Kutzneria chonburiensis: one gene and its partner. The protein of the gene in region 2 binds, or shares a complex with, the protein of the main gene of each other region. Links are inferred from orthologs where the notes say so. Each region holds a gene or a part of one and is shown on either strand. Other genes may lie near its edges.

Region 1 (4,542 bases), 260 kb from region 2 along the record:
CAAGGACCCGCTGTACAACCCAGTCACCGGGCGGGCGGCGCTGTTCGCCGCCCGCACCTACTTCAGCCTCACCGACAAGGTTCCCGCGCTGCGCCGCAAGTTCCTCGACGGCATGTACGCCTACCGCGGCACGGACGCCGTCCTGGAGGCCGCGACCAGCGGTGCCCGGCCGCGGGTCTGACGCATCACCAGCGGTCGACGTGCAGGACCTCGTCCAGCGGCTGGCGCGGGGCGGGCTTGAAGCTGTCGCCGGTGTAGTACGCGGTCGGGATGAGGGCCGCCTGGTGCACGCCGTCGGGCAGGCCGAGGATCTCCGCCACCTCGGACTCGTACGTGAGGTGCAGCGTGGTCCACGCGGTGCCGAGACCGCGGGTGCGGGCGGCCAGCATGTAGCTCCACGCGGCGGGCAGCAGCGAGGCCCACAGGCCGGCCTGGTTGCCGGCCGGCAGGTCGCGGCCGGTCTTGATGCACGGGATCAGCAGCACCGGCACCTGCCCCATGGTGTCGGCCAGGGCGGCGACGGAGGAGTGCACCCGCTGCTGCACGGCCGAGCGCTCGGCGTCGTCGGCGAACAGCTTGCCGGCGGCCACCGCGGACTCCAGGTAGGCGTTGCAGGCCCGGCGGTACACGTCGCCGATCGCGGCGCGCTGGGCGGCGTCGGTGACGACAATCCACTGCCATTCCTGGCGGTTGGAACCGCTCGGGGCCTGCAAGGCGATGGTGAGACAGTCCCGCACCACGGCCAGGTCCACCGGCCGGGTCAGGTCGAGCCGCTTGCGCACGGCCCTGGTCGTGGTGAGGACGGTCTCCGCCGACATCTCGTTCATGCCTCAATGATTACCGGTGGCGTCCAGCTACCGCGGCTTCAACCGAGGTGTAGTCGGGCTTCACAGCAGCTTGTCGAGGGTGATCGGCAGGTCGCGGACGCGTTTGCCGGTGGCGTTGTGCACGGCGTTGGCGATGGCCCCGGCCACGCCGACGATGCCCAGCTCGCCGATGCCGCGCGCGCCGAGCGGGCTGAACACGGTGTCCGGGTGGTCGAGGAAGCGGACGTCGATGGGCGGGATGTCGGCGTTGACCGGCACCAGGTAGGCGGCCATGTTGGCGCCGGCGTAGCGGCCGGTGTCGGGCTCGACCCGGCTGTCCTCCAGCAGCGCGCCGCCGATGCCCATGACCACGGCCCCGAGGATCTGGCTGCGGGCGGTCTTCTCGTTGACGATGGTGCCGCCGTCGATCACGGTCAGCCAGCGCGCCACCCGCGGCTCGCCGGTCCACCGGTTGACCCGGACCTCGCAGAAGTGCGCCCCGAAGGACAGGTAGCCGTAGCCCTTGGTGGTACCGCTGGGCAGCGCGGACGTGCCCTCGACGGCCGGCAGGTCCAGCGCGGTGAGCAGGCTGCCGAAACTCATCGCGACACCGTCGGCTTTGACGTTGCCGGCATCGTAGACCGGGGTCTTGCCGTAGAAGGGAGACTGCGGATTCGTTGCGGCCTGCGCCAGCAGCGCGGACTTGGCGGCGTCGGCGGCGACCATGATGGACGGCCCGTTGCTGGACGTCGACGTCGAGCCGCCGGCCGGGGTTGCCGGCGGCAGCGAGGAGTCGCCCAGCTCGGCCTTGATCGCGCTCACCGGCAGGCCCAGCGCCTGCGAGCCGAGGATGGCGAACACGGTGAACTGGCCGGTGCCGAGGTCCGCGCCGGTGCCGGAGACGACCGCGGTGCCGTCGGCCTGCAACCGCACCTTGACGGACGACTTCGAGCGCGAAGCCGGATAGGTCGCGGTGGCCATGCCGAGGCCGACCAACCAGTCCCCGTCCCGCACCGCGCCCGGCGCGGGATTCCTCTTCTCCCAGCCGAAAGCGTTTGCGCCGACCTCGTAGCACTCGTCGAGATGCTTGCTGGACCACGGATTGCCGTTGCTCGGGACCTTCGCGGCGTAGTTCTTCTGCCGCAAAGCCAACGGATCCATGCCCAGTGTGAACGCCAGCTCGTCCATGGCGCTTTCCAGGGCGAACGCGCCGTGGGTCTCGCCGGGAGCCCGCATCGGGGTCATCGCCGACACGTCCAGCGGCACGATCGCCCGTGACGCGTGCAGGTTCGGCGACGCGTAGGCGGTCAGCGAGTGGTTGGCCAGGTTCTCCGAGGACGGCCCGGATTGCGACTTGCCGGCGATGCCGTCGTGTTTGACCGCCACGAGCGTGCCGTCGTGCGTCGCGCCCAGCGACACGGTCTGGTGCGACGGCGGCCGATGCCCTGAGACGGTGAAAGTCTGCTCACGGGTCAGCGCGACCTTGACCGGCCGGCTCAGCGCCCGCGCCGCCGCGGCGGCCAGCGGGACGTTGGCCCAGTTGCCGATCTTGCCGCCGAACGCCCCGCCCACATGGGGATTCACCACGTGCACTTTGGACTGATCGACACCGAGGGCCCGCGCCATGTGGCTGACCACGTTCATCACGCCCTGCGTGGCCGTGTAGAGCGTGAGCCGGTCGTCGGTCCACACCGCGACGGCCGCGTGCGGCTCCATCGGATTATGGTGCTGGTGCGGGGTTGTGTACACGGCTGACACGGTCACATCGCTGGCCGCCAGCGCGGCGTCGATCGACGTCACACCGGGGGCCAGGACCTCGGTCGGCGTGCCCTGCGGCGTGGCGGTCGCGACGCCGGCGGCGAAGTTCACCATGCCGGGCTTGACGTCGTAGGTCGGCGAGACGAGCGAGGCGGCATCCCGTGCGTGCTCGAAGGTGTCGGCGACGACCATGCCGATCACCTGCCCGTTGTAGCGGACATTGTTGTCCTGCAACACGGGCGCGGTCTCGTCGGTGGAGCCGTCGCCATAGCCGTAGAGCTTCAACGGGTTGAACGGCGTGTACACCGCGAACACACCCGGCGCGGCAACGGCGGCGGTTGTGTCCATTGCGGTCACGGTGCCGAGCGCGATCGTGCTGGTCAGCAGATACCCGTACGCGGTAGCGGCATTGTCGGCCGCGTACACCGCGCCGCCGGTGACCTTGAGATGCGATTCCACGCGGGACAGTGAGACGGTCATCGCGTACCCGCCAAGGCCCGCGCGATGGTCCGCTGCACCAGCGGCACCTTGAAGCCGTTGCCGGACAACGGTTGCGCGTCCACGACCGCCAACTTCGCCGCCTCCAGGTAGCTGTCCTCGGTCGCCGACTTGCCTCGCAGCGCCTTCTCCACGGCCTGCAACCGCCACGGCCGCGTGCCGACGCCGCCGACCGCGATCCGGGCGTCCCGCACCACTCCCCGTGCACGTCCACCGCCACGGCGGCCGAGGCCAGCGCGAACTCGTAGGACGTTCGGTCCCGAACCTTCACGTACGCCTGTGGCCAGTCCAGCGCCGGCACGATCACCTCGGTGATCAGTTCCCCCGGCCGCAGCTGGTTCTCCACCTGCGGCGTGTCGCCGGGCAGCCGGTAGAAGTCGGCCAATCGCAGCACCCGTTCGCCGTACCGGTCCTGGAGCCGGATCGCGGCGTCCATTGCAACCAGCGCAACGGCGAGGTCGCTGGCGTGGGTGGCGACGCAGGCGGCGCTGGTGCCGAGGATGGCGTGCATCCGGTTGTCCCCGTTGACCGCCGGGCAGCCGCTGCCCGGTTTGCGCTTGTTGCACGGCATGCGCACGTCACGAAAGTAGTCGCAGCGGGTGCGCTGCAACAGGTTGCCGCCGATGCTGGCCATGTTGCGCAGCTGCGGCGAGGCGCTCAGGCCAAGCGCCGTCGACACCATGGACCAGCGCCGCACCACCTCGTGGTGCACGGCCACGTCGGCCATCCGCTCCAGCGCGCCGATCCGCAGACCCAGCGGCGTGCATTGGATCCCGCGCAACGGCAGGGAGTTGATGTCGACGACACGGCTCGGCGTCAGCACCTCCAGCTTCATCAGGTCGACCAGCGTGGTGCCGCCGGCCAGATAGGCTCCGTCCTGGGAAAGCGCTTGCCGTACGCTGGTCGCTGAACCGTAGCTGTACGTCTTCACGAGTGGTCACCCCGGCACTGCTTGATCGCGTCCACGATGTTGGGGTAGGCGCCGCAGCGGCAGATGTTGCCGGACATGGCCTCCCGGATCTCCTCGTCGCTGCGGGCGGCGCCCTGCGCGACCACCTCGACCGCGGACATGATCTGCCCCGATGTGCAGAAGCCGCACTGGAATCCGTCGCAGTCGACAAAGGCCTGTTGCACGGGATGCAACGAATCGCCGGTCGCGATGCCCTCGATCGTGACGACATTCTTGCCGGCACAGGCGATCGCCAACGTCAGGCAGGACACCACGCGCCGGCCGTCCACATGCACCGTGCAGGCTCCGCACTGGCCGCGGTCGCAGCCCTTCTTGGTGCCGGTCAACCCGAGCCGCTCACGCAGCGCATCCAGCAGCGTGACCGTGGGATCGGCGTCGATCTCGTACGCCTTGCCGTTGACGGACAACCGAATCCGGTCCGGTGGGGTGACATCGGCCCAGGCCCGACCGGGGGCCACGGTCACCGTGCCGACGACCGACGCGGCCGCCGCGCTGCCCAGAAAACCGCGC
Region 2 (4,541 bases):
GCGCCCGCGCCGCGCGAGCTCGGGCGGGAGGACCAGCGGGTGCGGCGGGCGGCGCGCTTCATCCGTGACAACCACCAGCAGCCGTTGACGCTGGCCGAGATGGCGGCGGTGGCCGACCTGAGCCCGTTCCACTTCCTGCGGGTGTTCAAGGCGGCGACCGGGCAGACGCCGTACCGGTTCCTGACCAAGGTCCGGGTCGACCGGGCCCAGCGATACCTGGCCCGATCCGAACTGTCCATCACGGAAATCGCGCACCTGTGCGGATTCGCGTCCCCGTCCCGGCTGACCGCCGCCTTCCGCAGCGAAACCGGCATGTCACCCTCCGGTTATCGAGCGGCTGGATCGCAATAATCGCCCGTCGGGTACGCAATCTCCGGAATGCGCGGCCGGGGGCGGCGACCTAACGTGACGGCGTGTCCACGAACGACTTGCCCGCCGCCATGGTCGAAGTGAGCTGCACGGTCAACGACGAGCCGGTCCGGCTGCGGCTGGATCCCCGGGAGTCGCTGCTGGACGTGCTGCGCGAACGGCTGGCCCTCACCGGCACCAAGAAGGGCTGCGACCAGGGCCACTGCGGCGCCTGCACGGTGCACCTGGACGGCCGCCGAGTGGTGTCCTGCCTGACGCCGGCCGTGCAGGCCGACGGCCTCGCGGTGCACACCATCGAGAGCGTCGGCGGCCCCGACGGCGAGCTGCATCCGTTGCAGCAGGCCTTCGTCGACAACGACGCGCTCCAGTGCGGCTACTGCACGCCCGGGCAGATCATGTCCGGCCTGGCCTGCATCGCCGAGGGGCACACCGCCCACGACGAGCAGATCCGGGAGTACATGAGCGGGAACGTCTGCCGCTGCGGCGCGTACGTCGGCATCGTGGCCGCCGTGCGCCAGGCCGCCGGGAAGGTGCAGTGATGAAGCCCTTCGCCTATGCCGCGCCTTCGAGCGTGGACGCCGTGGTCGAGGCGCTGCGGGTGGCCGAGCCGGGGACCAGGATCCTGGCCGGCGGCACCACGTTGTACGACCTGATGAAGATCGGCGTCGAGTCGCCGCCCGCGGTGATCGACGTGCACCGGCTGCCCGAGCTGACCGGCATCACCGTGACGGACTCGGAGATCGTCTTCGGCGCCGGGGTGCGGATGGCCGACGTGTCGGCCCATCCCTTCGTGAGTGCCTCGTATCCGGCGCTGGCCGAGTCGATCTGGCGCGCGGCCACCCAGCAGCTGCGGAACATGGCCACGCTGGGCGGGAACCTGTTGCAGCGCACGCGATGCGGCTACTTCCGTGACGCGGACATGGCCTGCAACAAGCGGAATCCCGGCAGCGGCTGTGCGGCAATGGAGGGCATTGACCGTCCACATGCGTTGCTGGGCGCGAGTTCTTCTTGCAGCGCAACGTATGCCGGCGACTTCGGCATCGCGCTGCGGGCTTTCGACGCCGTGATTGATGTGATCGGGCCGCGCGGTGAACGCTCGCTGGCGTTGGCCGATCTGCACGTCGAGCCGGGGGAGGACCCGAGCCGGGAACACGTGTTGGAGGCCGACGAGCTGATCCTGCGTATCCGGGTGCCGCAGACCGAGGCCGGCCGGGGTTCCACCTATCTGAAGATTCGCGACCGCGAGTCCTACGCCTTCGCGTTGGCTTCGGCGGCCGTCGGGCTGGTGATCGACGGCGACGGCGTCGTCACCGAAAGCCGGATCGCGTTGGGTGGCGTGGCCACGCGGCCGTGGCGGGCGGTCGAGGCCGAGCGGTCGTTGCTCGGTGGCCCGCTGACGCCGGACGCCATGGCCCGCGCCGGCGAGCTCGCCTTCGCGGACGCGCGTCCCGGGCGTATGAACGGATTCCGAGTCGAGTTGGGCATGCGCACGGTGGCCGATGCCGTCCGCACCGCCGGGGAGCGAGCCGTCCGATGAGGGTCGACGCGTACGAGAAGGTCACCGGGAAGGCTTTGTACGGGGCCGACCGCGTGTTGCCGAACATGGCCTACGCCGCCTTGGCCCTGGCCAAGATCGGCCGTGGCACGGTGTCCGATGTGGACACTTCGGCCGCGTTGGCCGTGCCGGGCGTGCTGCTCGTGGAGACCCGGTTCGAGTTGGCCAGTCCCGGCTTCATCATGGGCGGGCAGTTCGGGTTCCAGAGCCTGCAACCCATGACCGGCGACCACATCGCCTATCGCGGCCAGCCGATCGCCATCGTCGTGGCGGAAACCCCGGTCGCCGCCACCGAAGCCGCCGAGGCGATCACCGCGACGTACCAGGAGGAGCCCTTCGCGCTGCACCTCGACTCCGAGGGCGCCACCACGCTCGTCCAGGAAGAGGCGATCCCGCTGCCGTTCCTGGCCGACATCAAGCTCGGCGATGCCGATGCCGTGATCGACAGCAGCGCGGTGCAGATCGACGCGACGTACGTGCACCCGCCGCAGCACGCCGTGCCGATGGAGCTCAACGGCGGCGTTGTCGAATGGCAGGGCGGTACGCTGATCGTGCACGAGGGCACCCAGAACGCCAACGCCGTCCGGTTCGGGCTGGCCCAGCAACTCGGCATCGACGCGGCCAAGATCGAGGTGCGATCTCCCTACGTAGGCGGCGGTTTCGGGCAGAAGAACTCGCTGTTGGTCCACATCGGACCGTTGGCCCTGGTGTCACAGCGGTTGGGACGTCCGGTGAAGCTCGTGCTGACCCGTACCCAGACCTTCCACAACGGCAGCTTCCGTCCGGTCAGCAAGCAGCGGATCCGGCTCGGCGCGGACGAATCCGGCAAGATCAACGCCGTGGTGCACGAGGTCGACCAGCAGACGTCCCGGCACGACCTGTTCATCGCCATGCACAACGAGACTTCCAGCCGGCTCTACGGCTACTCCGCATTCCGCGGCCGGCAGCGCCTGGTGCAGACCGACGTGCAGACCCCGGGTTACATGCGGGCGCCGTTCGAGAGTCCGTCGATGTTCGCCATCGAGCAGGCGGTCGACGAGTTGGCCTACCGGGTCGGCCGTGATCCGGTGGAACTGCGGCTGGCCAACGACACCGAGAACGACCCGATCACCGGGCTGCCGTTCTCCAGTCGGCACATCGGCGACTGCCTGCGCCGCGGGGCCGAGCTTTTCGGCTGGTCCGAGCGTAGTCCGGAGCCGCGGTCGATGCGGGCCGAGGACGGGTCGCTGGTCGGTTGGGGCGTGGCCATCGGCAACTATCCCGCCAGCATCGTGGCCGCCCACGCGAGTCTTGCCGCCGGCGAGGACGGCAAGGTGACCGTGGCCGTCGACGGACACGAGATGGGGCAAGGGATTCGCTCCACCATCGCGTTGCTGGTCGCCCGCGATCTCGGGATCCCGGTGGGCGACGTGATCGTGCGGGTCGGCGACACCAGGTACGGTCCCCAGCACCTCACCGCCGGCTCGTGGGGCACCGCCAGCGCGCTGCCGGCCGTCCACTCCGGACTCCAGGAGCTCCGCAAGCTGCTCAACGTTGCTGGCACCGGCGATGTCGACGTCGCCGCCGCCGTGGCCGATATCGGTCACGCCGTCGAGGTGTCCGCTCACGGGCTGGGCCCCGGCCAGTCCGCCGATGCCTTGGGCCAGACCGAAACCGGCCACATGGCCATCGCCGGCCCGGTGTTTCCCGGTTTCGTCACCTTCAGCTGGATCGCGCATTTCGTCGAGGTGCACGTCGAGCCGACCACCTGCCGCGTTCGGGTGCCCCGGGTCGTCAGCGTCGCCGACTGCGGCCGCGTCGCCAGTCCCGTCACCGCCGCCAGCCAGGTCCGTGGTGGCGTGATCTGGGGCATCGGCGCCGCGCTGCGGGAGGAATCCTTGGTGGACGACCGTTTCGGCGGCTTCCTGAACTCCACTTTGGAGGAATATCCGGTGATGGTCAACGCCGATGTGGGCAGCATCGACGTCGACTTCGTCGACAAGCCCGACTACCAGTTCAACCCGGTCGGCGTGAAGGGCCTCGGCGAGGTCTCCATGGTCGGCGCGGCCGCGGCCGTCGCCAACGCCGTGCACCACGCCACCGGTCGTCGCCACCACAGACTGCCGATTCGCATTGAGCACATCATCTGACCCCGGCGGCGGATCGAGCCCCGCCGGCGGGGCCGGTGTCGACGGCGGGTCGGCCGCTGATGCTCGTTCCTTGGTCAGCGCTGCTGATGCCTTGAGCACGTCATCTGACCCGGGCGTCAGTCCCGTTGCCGGGGCGGGTGTCGACGGTGTGCCGGCAGCCGACGCTCGTCCCGCGGTCAGCGCCCCCGATGCCTTGAGCCCGGCGGCGCTGGCCGAGGCGCGAGCCGCCCAGCCCCGACGTGCGTTGTTGGGCTTGCTGTTCGTCATCCCCGCATCGGTGTTGTTGGCCGTAGGGTGGGGCGGGCCGGTGCATTCGCTGACCGTGCTCGGCCCGCTCTTGACCTTCGCGCTGCCCATCGTCGCCGTGATCGCCTTCTGGTGGCAGGACTGGCCGGGTTCGCTGCTGACCGGCGGTTGGTCCGGCCTCGGCGACACCGTCATCGTCGCCCTGGGCGGCGTCGTCCTGACGGTCCTCGGCCAGGGTTTGC

What was found.
Region 1: the proteins of M3Q35_RS04875 (region 2) and M3Q35_RS03690 are in contact, whole or in part, in a crystal structure (PDB 5G5G), measured with the Escherichia coli proteins. The link is inferred for Kutzneria chonburiensis from one-to-one orthologs.

What each region holds. Positions count from the first base shown.
Region 1 is NZ_CP097263.1:771,359-775,900, reverse strand. What follows is about bases 456-3,362. They hold M3Q35_RS03690 (xanthine dehydrogenase family protein molybdopterin-binding subunit), read right to left. Parts: upstream 3,024-3,362; coding sequence 888-3,023; downstream 456-887. Other genes in these bases: M3Q35_RS03695 (nitroreductase family protein), read right to left, coding at 456-818. Outside these bases: M3Q35_RS03700 (FAD-dependent oxidoreductase), read left to right, coding at 1-181; more of M3Q35_RS03695, read right to left, coding at 186-455; M3Q35_RS03680 ((2Fe-2S)-binding protein), read right to left, coding at 3,990-4,542. UniProt on the Escherichia coli protein: Oxidizes aldehydes to the corresponding carboxylic acids with a preference for aromatic aldehydes. It might play a role in the detoxification of aldehydes to avoid cell damage.
Region 2 is NZ_CP097263.1:1,031,023-1,035,563, forward strand. What follows is about bases 1-2,906. They hold M3Q35_RS04875 (FAD binding domain-containing protein), read left to right. Parts: upstream 1-907; coding sequence 908-1,906; downstream 1,907-2,906. Other genes in these bases: M3Q35_RS04865 (AraC family transcriptional regulator), read left to right, coding at 1-351; M3Q35_RS04870 ((2Fe-2S)-binding protein), read left to right, coding at 441-908; M3Q35_RS04880 (xanthine dehydrogenase family protein molybdopterin-binding subunit), read left to right, coding at 1,903-2,906. In the rest of the region: more of M3Q35_RS04880, read left to right, coding at 2,907-4,053; M3Q35_RS04885 (hypothetical protein), read left to right, coding at 4,202-4,541. UniProt on the Escherichia coli protein: Oxidizes aldehydes to the corresponding carboxylic acids with a preference for aromatic aldehydes. It might play a role in the detoxification of aldehydes to avoid cell damage.